4 regions of the Marinomonas sp. PE14-40 genome follow, and region 4 is predicted to be linked to each of the others. Evidence: predicted binding sites of a transcription regulator. Region 4 holds the regulator's gene; each other region holds the start of a gene.
What was found. The regulator PhoB, encoded in region 4, activates phosphate uptake and scavenging genes when phosphate is short. The targets are predictions, from matches to a motif close to TGTCATANNNNTGTCANA.
Positions count from the first base shown of each region.

Region 1: the regulator PhoB is predicted to act here: its motif matches at 1,624-1,641, upstream of Q0A08_RS17615 (alkaline phosphatase).
Region 2: the regulator PhoB is predicted to act here: its motif matches at 2,317-2,334, upstream of Q0A08_RS10685 (inorganic phosphate transporter).
Region 3: the regulator PhoB is predicted to act here: its motif matches at 2,224-2,241, upstream of Q0A08_RS05020 (lipin/Ned1/Smp2 family protein).

Region 1 covers NZ_CP130700.1:3,808,041-3,811,697, reverse strand. Annotated here, with positions in the region: partial or broken gene Q0A08_RS17620 (methyl-accepting chemotaxis protein) at 495-1,487, shown strand; gene Q0A08_RS17615 (alkaline phosphatase) at 1,829-3,406, shown strand; gene Q0A08_RS17610 (carbohydrate kinase) at 3,626-3,657, shown strand, end outside.
Region 2 covers NZ_CP130700.1:2,320,885-2,324,541, forward strand. Annotated here, with positions in the region: gene Q0A08_RS10680 (hypothetical protein) at 1-389, opposite strand, end outside; gene Q0A08_RS10685 (inorganic phosphate transporter) at 531-2,111, opposite strand; gene Q0A08_RS10690 (sarcosine oxidase subunit gamma) at 2,460-3,053, opposite strand; gene Q0A08_RS10695 (sarcosine oxidase subunit alpha) at 3,046-3,657, opposite strand, start outside.
Region 3 covers NZ_CP130700.1:1,104,452-1,108,108, forward strand. Annotated here, with positions in the region: gene megL (methionine gamma-lyase) at 1-898, shown strand, start outside; gene Q0A08_RS05020 (lipin/Ned1/Smp2 family protein) at 979-1,953, opposite strand; gene Q0A08_RS05025 (hypothetical protein) at 2,309-2,887, shown strand; gene Q0A08_RS05030 (electron transfer flavoprotein subunit alpha/FixB family protein) at 2,968-3,657, opposite strand, start outside.
Region 4 covers NZ_CP130700.1:3,499,247-3,502,903, forward strand. Annotated here, with positions in the region: gene Q0A08_RS16205 (response regulator) at 1-231, shown strand, start outside; gene phoR (phosphate regulon sensor histidine kinase PhoR) at 326-1,657, opposite strand; gene phoB (phosphate regulon transcriptional regulator PhoB) at 1,664-2,359, opposite strand; gene ubiA (4-hydroxybenzoate octaprenyltransferase) at 2,442-3,299, opposite strand; gene Q0A08_RS16225 (chorismate--pyruvate lyase family protein) at 3,299-3,657, opposite strand, start outside.

The DNA.
Region 1 (3,657 bases), 310 kb from region 4:
GATCTGTTTTATACGGCGTTTTAATCGAAACAAACAGCAGTGACTATAAAAAAGACAGAGATAAACACATCAAAAAAATGAAAACTCTTTCTAAAAAAATAGAACATGAAATTTTTGAAGCAGAAGAGTTGATTCAAGCTGCATTGAGCATTGCTCACTCACAAGCGGCCATTGAAAAACTTGAATCTTTAGCAGTTACTATGAAAGTAATTGAAAAAAGCTTTTTACAAACTGAAAAAGAGTCTTTTCAGGTTGCTGACTTATTGGTAGATCATAAAATGAAAGAAGCGTTAACTCTTCTGCCTACCTTAGAAAAGCATCAAGATGAACTTGATCATGAGCTAATCAGCGTTTTAGCCGATATTCAAGACTTTACAGCAAAGTCAGCACTGAAAGCAGAGCATGACGAAATTGAAGCCATTAAATTGATCACAGTGGCATTAGTGATTTCCAGCATTTTTGCGCTAATATTGTCTATTACTATCGGTCGCTCGATAGTGAATCCAATTAAAAACTTACAACATCGTTTAACAGAAATATCAACAGGTGACGGTGACCTTACATTAAGAATAGGCAGTAAGAGTCTTGATGAAATAGGTATGGTATCAAATTCTTTTGATACTTTTGTCGAAAGTTTGGCAAGTACTATTCGAAGAATCACAGATTCTTCCACAGCGCTCGCTGACTCATCAAATACTGCCTTAAGAATTATGGAAGAGACACACCAGTCCATTCAAACGCAACAAGGTGAAACAAGTATTGTTTCTAATGCTGTCTCTGAGATGAATACAGCCACTCAAGAAGTTGCACTTAACACAGCATCTGCAGCGCAAATCGCCGAGAAAGTGAAAGAAAGTGTCGATAAGGGCAAACGTTCTGCCAATGAAACACAAGAAATCATCCGAGAAATGGCAGATGAAGTGACACGTACTTCGAAAGACATTGAAACCCTAGCCAAAGAAACAGAAAGTATCGGAACCGTACTAGATGCCATTAGAGGCATAGCAGAACAAACTAACTTACTCGCACTTAATGCTGCGATTGAGGCAGCCCGCGCAGGTGAGACAGGTCGAGGATTTGCAGTTGTTGCCGATGAGGTTCGCTCTTTAGCGCAAAGAACACAAGAATCAACGGTTGATATACAGGAGTTAGTTGAAAAGCTACAACGTGAAGCAAGTCAGGCAGTTGCCAGTATGCAAAACGGTAATACCACCACAGAAGCTTGTTTAGCAAAAAGTACTGAAACCAGCCACTCATTTGAAGAAGCGTATGAAGCAGTTAGCCAAATATCTGATCTCAATACTCAAATTGCGGCAGCCGTTGAAGAGCAATCTCAGGTGACATCAGAAATTACCATTAACCTGAATAATATCCAAGAAATTGCATTAAGCACCACAGAAGGCGCCGAGAATACTACAGTCGCTAATCAACAAATATCTAACCAAGTAATTGAGTTAAATAATAATATCCATCAGTTTAAAATCTAATTATTTGTTAATAGAATTAAAGCCAGCTATGCCATGCATAGCTGGCTTTTTTAATGCGCTCTAATCACCTATTCCTTTCAAATATAAACCTATTTACTTTGACTTCTTCAGAGACAAGTATCTAATTACGTCAATATATTGCAGTATTATGACAGTAACGACATAGACACTGTTTATATCAATTAAGTTTGTTATGTAATAGAAGTGACATCTTTTGCGGTTTAAATAGCATCACTATTTCGTGTCGCAAGATGTTTACTAAGAAAAGCGTTACCTGACATTCAATAAGCGTCATACAAAATAATCATAAAAAAACAATCAAACGTTTGTAAGAGGGATATATGAATAAGCTCAGTAAAGCACTATTAACCGGAACCCTAATAGCTAGTTTACCAATGACATCTGTCGCATCAGAGATCAAAAATGTTATCTTGATGATAGGCGATGGCATGGGGCCTCAACAGGTAGGTTTATTAGAAACCTATGCCAAACATGCGCCAAACTCCATTTATAAGGGACGCACAACCTCCCTTGCTCAATTAGCAAAAGAAGGCGTTATTGGCGCCTCTCTGACTAATCCAAGTGATGCCATAGTCGTTGACTCGGCGTGCTCAGCAACCCAACTGGCAACCGGTATTTACACCGGTTCAGAAGTCATAGGGATAGATGAAGACGGCAACCATGTTGAGACCATACTAGAAAAAGCTCAACGTCTTGGTAAAGCAACAGGACTTATTTCAGATACTCGCCTGACTCATGCGACACCCGCTGCCTTTGCAGCACACCAACCCCATAGATCACTTGAGAACGAAATTGCTGTCGACATGCTAGAAACAGGTGTTGATGTGATGCTATCAGGCGGACTTAGGTATTTCATTCCGCAATCAACAAATGAAAAAGGTGCGGTTTATAACGAGTTAAAAGACATGACAGAAGGTAGTGTTCGCCTTAAGTCAAAACGTAAAGACGAACGTAACCTTTTGGTTGAAGCCGAAGATGCAGGTTATGACCTTGCCTTTAACCGCTCTCAATTAAACGCTCAGTCAGGTGATAAACTACTCGGCCTATTTGCATACTCTGGTATGGCTGATGGTACCGAACACCGCATGAAAAAAGACTCAGCGGATCGTACTCAGCCGACTCTAAAAGAAATGACTGAAAAAGCCCTATCTGTATTAGAGAAAGATGAAGACGGTTTCTTCCTTATGATTGAAGGTGGCCAAATTGACTGGGCTGGCCACTCAAACGATGCTGGCTCCATGCTAAATGAGTTAGTTAAATTTGATGAAGCTGTCGGCAGTGTTTACCAATGGGCAGCAGGACGTGATGATACGCTTATCATAGTCACTGCGGACCATGAAACAGGCTCATTTGGTTTTAGTTACTCTTCTGAAAACCTACCAGAAGCACAAAAACGTTCTGGTGAAGCATTTGAAGATCGCGACTACAAGCCTAATTTCAACTTTGGTAGCTTTGATATTCTAGATGCTTTGTACAATCAAAAAATGAGCTTCTATGCAATGACAAGCAAGTTTGGCAAGCTAGATAAAGCAGAGCAAACACCCGCAAACTTCGTCAAGATTGTTAACGCTAACTCAGATTTCAAAATTGATGAAGCTCAGGCTAAGCGCATCCTTATGGATAAACAAAACCCTTACCATACAGAAGGTCACAAGTACTTATCTGCTAAGACAATCCCTGCTATTACTGATTTCGATGCCTTCTTCCCTTATAACGATAGAGGCAACCTAATTGGTCGTGAACTTGCTACTTCACAAAACGTTGTTTGGGGCACAGGGACTCATACTGCTGTTCCGGTCAACATTTTTGCTTGGGGACCTGCAAATAAAGTCCTACCTGTCTCTTCTATCATGCATCACTCTGAACTGGGTCAATACATGAAGAATCAGATTAACTAATCTCAGTTTGAGGTTTTAACTTCCTCAAGCATGCGTTAAAAAGGTCAACTTAGGTTGGCCTTTTTTTATGGCTTAACAAATCTTTTATTAGCTAAATCAATAAGAAAAAGCTGTAACAAAAGTATGTTAGTAAGTTATTTAAACCTTGCTATTAAGGTTAAAGCTAGTTAGATTTATAAGTATTGTTAATTTTATAAACTTTTGTTAGCGAGATACTTTATGTCTGAACAAGAAACCAGAGTATTAACGGC
Region 2 (3,657 bases), 1.2 Mb from region 4:
AATACGGTTAAACCTTCATTCACCTTATCCAAATGCGCCTTGGACGACACCCTTTCTTGGTTAAGAGTATACTTTCCTGCCTTCATTAAACTGGCGACATGGGTCATTTCATTCAGCGTCGCTTCATGACTCTCTTTTTTGCTCATTTTCTGTAAGTGGGTCAAACCACTTATCAGAAACTCTGTCAGAATCATTTTGGTTTGAATTGGCATATAACGATCGGAGATTAGATGTAAAATGCCAGCAATACGATCACAGCGTTTCTGCAATAAATTATCTGCTAATAGTTGCGCTCTTCTACGGGCACCAATAATACGTGCCAATTGTGAGCCAATAATTAAAATTGACACAAACAATACAAAGGTGACTATGATTAGCAGATTATCCATAAATGACTTAACTCAAAATCGTAAAAACAAGAAAACTGAGTGTAACTTTGTTTACACTACTCTTCAGTTTATATCATTCCGCTAAACTTAGTTACAAAAAAGGCCAGCATAAGCTGGCCTTTCAATTACTACTTGGAAAAATTAGCCATTAATATGGTTAAAACCAACAAGCATGTAGAACAATATAGCAGCTAAGCAGCCTGATGCAGGGACCGTGATAATCCATGCTGCAGCGATCTTAAATAGAGCTGAACGCTTAACTAGCTCTTGTTTAGTTGCTTTTTTCAGACCTTTACGCTCTTTCTTAGAGATAGGTGATTCGTCTCTAAGTTGCTTAAGTTCACGTAAGATTGCACGTTTGCCTTCCACATCAGCCGCTTCAAAGCGCTTAACAAAGCTATTTGTTTCATCTTTGTCATGACCAGCGTCTTCTGAGTGCTCAACGATTTCTGCCAATTTTTTCTCATATGACTTCTTAAGGTACTCTCGTAAGAAGCCCACACCAAAGATACCACCAACCGCAATATGGGTAGAACTTACTGGTAAACCAAGCTGAGATGCAATAATTACCGTAATGGCAGCAGCCATAGCAATACAGAAAGCACGTGTCTTATCTAACTCAGTAATTTCAGAACCAACAGTACGAATCAGTTTAGGACCGTAAAGCGCTAAACCAAACGCTATACCGATACCACCGACTAACATGATCCATAATGGAATCGATGCTTTGCTAGAAATACCACCAGACATTAGCGCATCATTAATCGCAGCTAGCGGTCCAATCGCATTAGCAACATCATTCGCACCGTGAGCAAAACTTAGTAGTGCAGCAGAAATAATCAGTGGGATAGTGAATAAGCTATTAACACTGTCTTTATGGTTTTTAAGGCTTTCTGATGCTTTAAATACAATTGGACGAACAAAGAAGTAAACCCCTGTAGCAATTGCAAAGCCAAGCATAGCCGCTGTTACTATGTCAGTTTTCCAGATCTTTTTAAGACCCTTCATGATCAAGTAAGTAGAGAAAGCCCATACCATTAGAGCAACAAGCAAAGGTACAATTTTGCGTGCTGAGGCAACAATGTCATTTTTATAAGTAATAGAGTGTTTAATGTAGTACAAGAAGCCTGCTGCGATAAAACCACCTAATACAGGTGAAATAACCCAACTTGCCGCAATCATGGACATTTTTTCCCAGTTTGCGATATCCCAGCCACCAGCAGCAATACCCGCACCTAATACACCACCTACAATTGAGTGAGTCGTAGAAACAGGCGCTCCTAAATAAGTCGCTAGGTTAAGCCAAGTCGCTCCAGCTAATAAAGCTGCCATCATTACCCAAATAAAGGTCGCACTGTCAGCGATTGCATTAGGATTGATAATCCCTTTTTTGATGGTACTAACAACACTACCACCTGCAATCAAAGCACCAGATGCTTCAAAGATAGCCGCGATTAAAATAGCACCGGTCATGCTTAGGGCTTGCGCACCTACCGCTGGGCCTACATTGTTTGCCACGTCGTTAGCACCAATGTTTAGCGCCATATAAGCACCAATTGCAGCAGCGATCGCAAGAATAGAAACGTTTGAGATACTCTCGCCATTCATTGTTGCATAGAAACCTGTAGCAACAACAAAGGCAACAGCAATAATTAGACGAACAAGATCACTTCCTAGAAGTGAAGAGCTGGTTGTTACAGAATTTGATTTTGCACGATCCATTCTGGGTCTTCTCTATTTAAATTTAATGGTACCAAAGTATTTATTCGCAATATCTGTTTCGACCTCGCTTATTAAGGTCGCAATCCATGCAATCGACATTGAATCTTTGGCTTTTATATTGAGCTGAAACAAATTCGTCATGAAGTTGTAACGGCGGCAATTCTACACTGAGCAAAAACAGATAAAAAGCGTTAAAACTCTTGTTTATTACAAGCATATGACACAAAAAAAGAGGCCATTTTAGGCCTCTTTTGACGTTTGATTATAAAATTCACTTTATAATCAATCACATAATATTAGACGCTTTTTAAAATGCTTCAAAAGTGTGTCTAATATATGAATTTTTTATTACAGTTTAATGACAAGTCCAAATTCTTGGCTCGAATCTTCAATCCAACGCCACACATAATCAGAAAAACTACGGCGAACGACTAGCATAAAGCACTTCTCATCAAGTCGATTCATCACAACACTGGCTTTAGCAAAATGAGTTGTTACTGTTTTACCCACTGGCAACTCAGCTTCAACATCATAACCACAGCTCTTTTTCATTAAGGTGATCACATCATCGCCAGAAAGCTCAAATACCGTTTGGCCTCCAGAAACATCCACGACAGAGAAATGGCCTGTTAGTTTTGCACGTAAGCTAGCTTCTAATTCGGCCTCATCACCTTTAGCACTGATAATTAGCCACTCATTTGGACTGATCCAATGAATAGAAACATCGGCATTGCTCGCTGAACTTAGGGCTTTAACTGGCAGGCTTAAGCCTAAAACGTCTTCCACAGAAGAAACAAATCCAGCATCACCACTATTACCGCGTAGTGTCAGGTGTCCATAAAAACCACGTTCTTGAAAAGTGACACCACCTTGCTTTGCAGATGGGAAACTAATATGAGCCAGTGGTGTATCAGGCCTAACTTTAACATTTACATTAGACATGCTGTTTCTCCCCTTTGGCATCATAGAAAACATAGTCAGTAATTTCAGCTTCAATAGTACGGCCATCTGCTAACGGGAAGTAAACAGACTCACCTTTACGGTTCTGGCCATCTTTGATTACAGCTAACGCAAAGCTATGACCAAGTACTGCACTGTAATAACTTGAAGTCACATGCCCGACCATTGTCATAGGAATACTCTCATTCGGATTACGAACAGCTTGAGCACCTTCTGGCAAAATAACATTAGCGTCTTTTGGCTTAAGCCCAACAAACTGCTTACGGTCTGTACGTGAAGTATCAGGACGAGTAAAGGAACGCTTACCAATGAAGCTAAATTCTTTATTCTTACCAATACACCAGCTCATATCCATATCTTGTGGCGTAACAGAACCATCTGTGTCTTGACCAACAATGATAAAGCCTTTTTCAGCACGTAATACGTGCATTGTCTCAGTACCATAAGGGGTAATATCAAATTCTTTACCCGCTTCCATGATCGCTTCCCAAACATGCAAACCATGATTTGCTTGCACGTTAATCTCGTAAGATAGCTCACCAGTGAAACTGATACGGAAGACACGAGATTTAACACCGGCAACGGT
Region 3 (3,657 bases), 2.4 Mb from region 4:
TGGTTGCTCTTATGCGCTAATCAGCCATATGTTGACTCGTTTTGGCATTGAAGTAACCTTCGTCGATATGACTAATATGGATGCGTTTCGCCAGGCGATCAAAGAGAATACTAAACTTGTCTTTTTAGAAACCCCAGTAAACCCAAATATGGTCGTACTGGATTTAGAAGCCATCTCCAACATTGCTAAACAACACGAACTCATCTCAGTCGTTGATAACACTTTCCTCACACCCGTTTTACAACAGCCAGGAGAGTTTGGGATTGATATCGTTGTCCATAGTGCTACCAAGTACTTAAATGGCCATGGGGATGTGGTTGCCGGTGTTATTTGTGGCACTAGTGAGATGATTAAACACATCAAAATGACAGTACTTAAAGATATCGGTGCAACCATGAGCCCTCATGATGCATGGTTAATATTGAGAGGGATTAAAACCCTACCCATTCGTATGGAGCGTCATTGTCGCAATGCACAAAGTGTTGCTGAGTTTTTAGAAGAAAATAAACACGTTACGAAAGTACATTATCCAGGCCTTGAGAGTCATTCAGGTAATGTATATATAGGCAAACAAATGAAAGCGGCTGGCGGTGTCATTGCCTTTGAACTGGATACAGACTTAGCAGGTGGTGCTGAATTCATTAATAGCATGAAGCTCTTTTCTATTGCGGTAAGCTTGGGTGATGCTGAGTCTTTAATCCAACACCCCGCCTCTATGACTCACTCCCCTTATACTCAAGAAGAACGCTTAGATGCTGGCATCAGTGATGGCTTAATTCGTATATCAGTTGGACTTGAGCATGAGGATGACTTAATAGCAGACCTTAAGCAAGCACTCGATTTAATTGATACTCGTTTAAACTTAGTGGGTAACAATCATCAGCAAAACGTTGCCTAATCAAAATTAGATTAGATCTATCCCCTTATAACTTTGAAGCTATAAGGGGATAAATTTAAGCTCTTTATTTGCCTTAGTAATTAGTCACAATTTAGTGCGGCAAATTCACTAACTTTGTCAGCATAATGATAAGCGTAATCGCCATATACAGCTTGAGTTCCATCCATGCCTGCGTTTTCGCCAATAATATAGGTTTCATCAACTGATATGCCAGCATCAGCATAAGCAGCTATATCGGTAGTAGCATTACCGTAAGCTCTGACAATCTCAATAGATGAATCATTGATTATCTTATTTAGGTATTCAGTTTTATAGGCTTGAGTATTGCCAGGTATTGGCCCATCGCCATAAGGGTTAGTATGTAATTGACCTTGAGGCATTGCCATATAATCAAACCATTCGCGACTATCTTTACCAACCCAATATGGTCTGCCTGTTAAATAAATAATCTGATATCCCTTATCTTTGTAAGCTAAGACCGTTTCTTTTGCATAGTAATGAGGATCGGCTTTATCAACACCTAGATAATCCCCTACAGATTCAAAATCATTCAGTGTCAAAGTACCATCGATATCAAATAAGACCGCTTTACGCTTATCACTCACAACCGATAGGTAACCATCGACACTCGATAGATCTCCTTCCACTACCATACGTACTTGGTATTCACCCTCTGACTTTTGTATTGGGACAAAAACCTTACCATCAGTGTCTGTCGTGTAAACACCTAGATACTGCCACTGACTCATGCCACTACCATAGATATAAGCATGAACCTTTTCATCCTCTAGGTCTTTGTGAAAAACGCGGCTATAGTCAAATTTACCCACTATTGTTACTGACTCATCTGCCTTGCTTACTTGATCATGAATAATATGATAAGGACTATAGAAACTTGATAAAAAAGTGCTCGCAGTGTGTTCAAAAGAACGCTCGGCAGGGTAAGTAAAGTTGGGAAGCGCATCCAACACTGCATAATCTGGACAGGTTTCCGCATTAACAAGATGTGAACCGACTAACACTAAGGTTAACAGTCCATGTTTTAATTTGAGCATTAGTAATTCTCCTTCACGTTTTGAAAGGAAACCCTAATCTAAAACCTCAAGCATCAGCCACACATTGATGAAGATATTTCGAAAAGATCATTTGATGAGCCTGAAAATCAAAACTAGGCCACAATTCTCTTAGAAAGAAACGCTAAAAATCTTGTAAATTTATTCTGTCAATTTAAATAAAAGTATCGAACTTGAATTCAGGAAGTGATTTCAAATAAAGAACCGCTAAACATACAAGACTGGCGCGCCCTGGCTCGAATGAAAAGTTAATGCCATAAAAGTGTCACCTCTTTGACACAAAAGCTTAATAAGAAGTTCGTAATATCTTTGTCATTATTTAACTAGGAAGACAAAAATGAAACGAGCTCTTATTAACCTTTCATGTGTACTTGGTACTAGCTTAATTTTAACTGCTTGTGGCACAAGCTCTGTCGATAATACACTCGCTACAAACACTCAAAATGAAGCAGTTTTTTCTCAAAATAACGAAGATTTATACCAAGTTGATCACGAAGGTCGCATCTACTTCTTTGATGATTTTGCTACTTACCAAACCTTCTTAGAAGTTGGTGAAACAGCTTATAGGAAAGTACGCATTGGTGAAGGCCCTAGAGGTGAAACTATCGTATTTGGCCTAACCAACGAAGACAAAAAGAAATCTCAAGGTATCGCTTCTGTTGACATGTACGATGGCAAACTTGAAGGGTCAACAGGATTCTACGGCGAAACCCGCACCGAAGAAGGAAGAATCTATGTATTCTCATCTTTAGAAGAAATGACAACTGCCCGCGTAGTAGGTGAAGTTCCATTACGCTTTACCCAAATCGGTACAGGCCCTAAAGGTGAAACAGTTGTCTACGCGCTTAACAGCCAAAACAAAAAAGTAAAACCTGAAGCCTTGATTGAAGCATTTAAAGCTAAGAACGAGCTTTAAGAACTAACAAAAAAATTAAGACGCTTTAATTAGAGCGCCTTAATTTTGATTATAAAAATGTTATAAATTATGCCTTTATCCTAAACTTGCCTTTCCAGTTCAGGAACAACGTCAAACAAATCACCAACTAGCCCATAGTCAGCCACTTGAAAAATCGGTGCTTCTTCGTCTTTGTTTATTGCAACAATCACTTTAGAATCTTTCATGCCCGCAAGGTGTTGGATTGCCCCTGAAATACCAACCGCAATATAAAGCTCTGGTGCTACCATTTTACCCGTTTGTCCAACTTGCATATCATTAGGGACAAAGCCAGCATCCACCGCAGCACGAGAGGCACCGACAGCAGCGCCTAGCTTATCTGCTAAGCTGTACAACATGCTAAAGTTTTCACCATTAGCAAGACCACGCCCACCAGAAACAACAGTCGTTGCAGCGGTTAATTCAGGTCTTTCAGATACAGCTAATGACTCTTGAACAAACTCAACATCTGCTGATGAATAAGCACTTGATACTTTCTCTATTTGTGCAGATCCACCTTCAGCAAAGATAGCATCGAACGCTGTTCCACGGACCGTCATAACCTTAACGGCATCACTTGATTCAACTGTCGCTATGGCATTACCTGCATAAATAGCACGCTTAAAGCGACTTTCAGATTCAATAGACATAACATCAGATAGTTGATTAACGCCCAATAACGCAGCAACTCTTGGCAGAACATTTTTTCCTGTTGTTGTAGAGGCAGCAAGTACATAACTGAACCTTGCATC
Region 4 (3,657 bases):
ACAGAAGCCAGTCTTTTGATTAAGAGTGACGATGTTATTCCAAGCGTATTAGATCAAGCCGTGCTCGATTTAGAGTTTAAAGGTAAGGTCAACCGTTTGAACTATTATGTGCAAGGCGTAGCGACAACAGAGAAAAAACCAACCTCATCTTTTTTGACCGTCACGTTAGGGTTAATTGATCAGGATGAAGAGAAAGAGACTTTTATTAAAGCCTTGTTTGAAAGCTTGTAGCGAGACGTTTAACTTCATGAGTTATATGCGTTAGTGTTTTCTTGCTAGAAAGATAAATGGCTAGTCCAAATAGAATTGGACTAGCCAATAAACGCTAAGAGGCGTCCTTATCAATCGCTTCAATCTCTGGTGTACTTGATTCTCTTACCCTTGTACGAGGGAAGTGGCAGGAAAAAGTACTGCCAAAGCCAAGCTGACTACTAATATCCAACTTACTATCGTGATGATGAAGTACATGCTTCACAATAGACAGACCTAAGCCAGTACCTGCAGTGTCAGAACCTCGACCTTTATCAATCCGAAAGAAACGTTCGGTTAATCTAGGAATAAACCTAGGATCTATTCCTAAGCCATTATCCTGAACACAGAAAATCCCACCGTCTTTATTTACTTGCCAGCTTATATCTATTTCACCACCATCGGGTGAGTACTTGAGTGCATTCACGACTAGATTTGAGAACGCGCTATAAAGTTCGCTGTAACTACCAAAGATAGAGCTTTCTTCATCCGCATCCCAGCTTAAAAAGTGTTCGCTGGTGGTAAACACCTTAGCTGAATCACAAATCACCTGAATAAGATCACTGACATTATGCCATTGGTCTGAATCTGCTCTTTGGTTGCTTTCTAAACGAGAAAGAAGGAGCAAGTCTTCGATCAGTAATTCCATGCGATTAGACTGAGTATTCATATTTACCACGCCTTTTTGCATCCGCTCAGGCAAAGACTCTTTAAACATATCCAGTGTTTCTAGATAGCCTTTAATCACTGTGAGTGGTGTTTTTAGCTCGTGTGAGGCATTGGCAACAAAGTCTTTACGCATTTGCTCAAGTAAGTGCAGACGTGTGACGTCACGAACAAAAATAAGGTGATCATTTTTTGAATAAAGCGTGGTTTGAAACTCTAGAAAAGTGCCTTCTTTGGCGGGTGATTGAATCACCAAAGGGTCGCCAAATCGCTTTTGGCTAAAATAACGAAAAAACTCAGGAGTGCGAACAATGTTGGTTAACGGCTGGCTTCGGTCTGTGGGTTTAACTAAACCAAGCAAATCTCCAGCGGAAGTATTCCACCACTCTAAGCGGCCTGTGTTATCGGCCATGATAACGCCATCTTGCAATGCTGATGTAGAGTCTTCAATTCTAGCTAAAGCTTGTTGCATGCGCTTTTTAGACTTTCTTTGTTTCTTTTGCAGTCGATTAACTGCGTCAAAAACATCCCCCCAAATTCCTGAAGAATCCGGAGGTAATGAACGTCCAGAACGTCGAATCCAGCTATGAAAGCGATAAAGCTCGTAAAACTGCCAACATAATAAACTTAAAACATATAAAAATAGTAAAGGGAAAGTTTGCTCGCTAAGCATGCCAATAAATAGGCAAGTGAAAAAACCAAGCAAAAGTTTAACGGTGGCGCTTTTCCAAACTGTCTTCATAAGTTTTTAAGCCAAACGCTTACTTGAAAATCGATAACCTGTACCCCTAACGGTTTGAATAAGGTAATCATGGCTATCACCTATCGCTTTACGTAAGCGACGAATGTGAACATCGACAGTTCTCTCTTCAACGTAAACATTCCCACCCCAAACCTGATCCAATAGCTGTGCTCTTGAATAAGCTCTTTCTTGGTGAGTGATTAAAAACTTGAGTAAACGATATTCGGTTGGGCCCATTTCTAAAGGTTTAGTGCCTATAGAAACCCTTTGGCTTAGAGGATCAAGTTTTAGACCATCAACCTCAATAGGCTCATCAACACCCTGAGGGTGAGCTCGACGTAGTACCGCCTTAAGGCGAGCAACTAACTCTCGAGGTGAAAAAGGCTTGGTGATGTAATCGTCCGCACCTGCTTCTAATCCTTGAATTTTATTGTCTTCTTCACTTTTTGCGGTAAGCATGATGACGGGAATTTCAGCTGTTAGTACGTCTTTTTTAAGACGACGTGTTAGCTCAATACCACTGCCACCAGGCATCATCCAATCCACAAGGATCAAATCGGGTCTATGATCCACGATTATCTCGTAGGCGGTACGGCTATTATCCGCTTCAAGGTATTCATAACCAGCCATCTCAAGAGCAATGGCGATCATTTCTCGAATTGATGATTCATCGTCAATTATTAATACTTTTTTACCGGTCACAGGATCTATCCTCTTCTCTGGAACGGTTTAATTAAAACGATCAATTGTGACAGTTTAGTTAAAATGTCACAGATGACTTAATTTAGTGTACAAAAAAGCCCGCAATAAAGCCTAAAAATACACAAAAGCCTATGCGATTATTATCTAAAAATGATTTAAAACAAGCAGATCGCTCCCTTTCTCTTGCTTGCCAAAATTGTTGAAAGAAAAAGCCAGCGCTAATCAACAAACTGATAAAAAAGAAAGCGCCTAGCTCTCTGATAACACCGACCCAAACCAATAATGACAGAGCAAGTCCTTGTAGCAGTAAAATAATGACAAGGTCATATTGAGCAAAGAGTATCGCAGTGGACTTGATTCCTACCTTAAGATCATCATTGCGGTCGACCATGGCGTAATAAGTGTCGTAGGCGATCGTCCAAAACACATTCGCCATAAAGAGCATCCAAAGTTCAATGTCAGTTAAGGAGCCACCTTGAGCTACATAGGCCATAGGAATCGCCCAAGAGAAAGCTAATCCTAGAAATAACTGAGGTAAATGGGTGACTCGTTTCATGAAAGGGTATAGCGCTGCTAAGCCTAAACCGACAAAGGATAAGATAATGGTTTTTAGATCGGTGAAAAGTACGAGTACAAAACTGATGAGACATAATAAGGCAAAAAAGCCTAAGGCTTCTTTTTCGCTAACCCTGCCTGAAGGCAGCGGACGACCCTTGGTTCGCTCAACAAAACCATCAACTTTTCTATCTGCATAATCATTAATAACACAACCCGCTGAGCGCATAGAAAAGACGCCAGCAATAAAAATAAGAAGTAAGTGCCAATCAGGAAAGCCATCAGCAGCAAGCCACAAGGCCCATAAAGTTGGCCACAAGAGTAATAGGGTGCCAATCGGCTTATCTAGTCGAGCTAACTCGGCTAAAGCGATGATTTTACTCATTATTCATCCTTTAAATTTAAAAAGGGTTTGATTGCAGGAAAAAACACTTCATTGACGAGTATACCTTGACCATATTGATAGAAAACAGAGCGTCTTGCCCAAGTTGGCTCGTTTATATGAGAAAACAAGTTAGCAGGCAGTTGGGCCACTTCTATTTCGCCACGAGTCAGACCTTTATGCTTATAAAGGAAGCCACCAAGGGGGTTATTACCTAACTTAGGTAAATAGCGCCAATGGCCTTTTAATGACCTTGCAGGAATGATGGAGCGTGCATAGATAATGGCTTGACCATCTACGTTAAGGATAACTTCTCGTATGCGAGCCGCTTCACGGGCTTTTAAGTTAAGTTTTTTTCTTT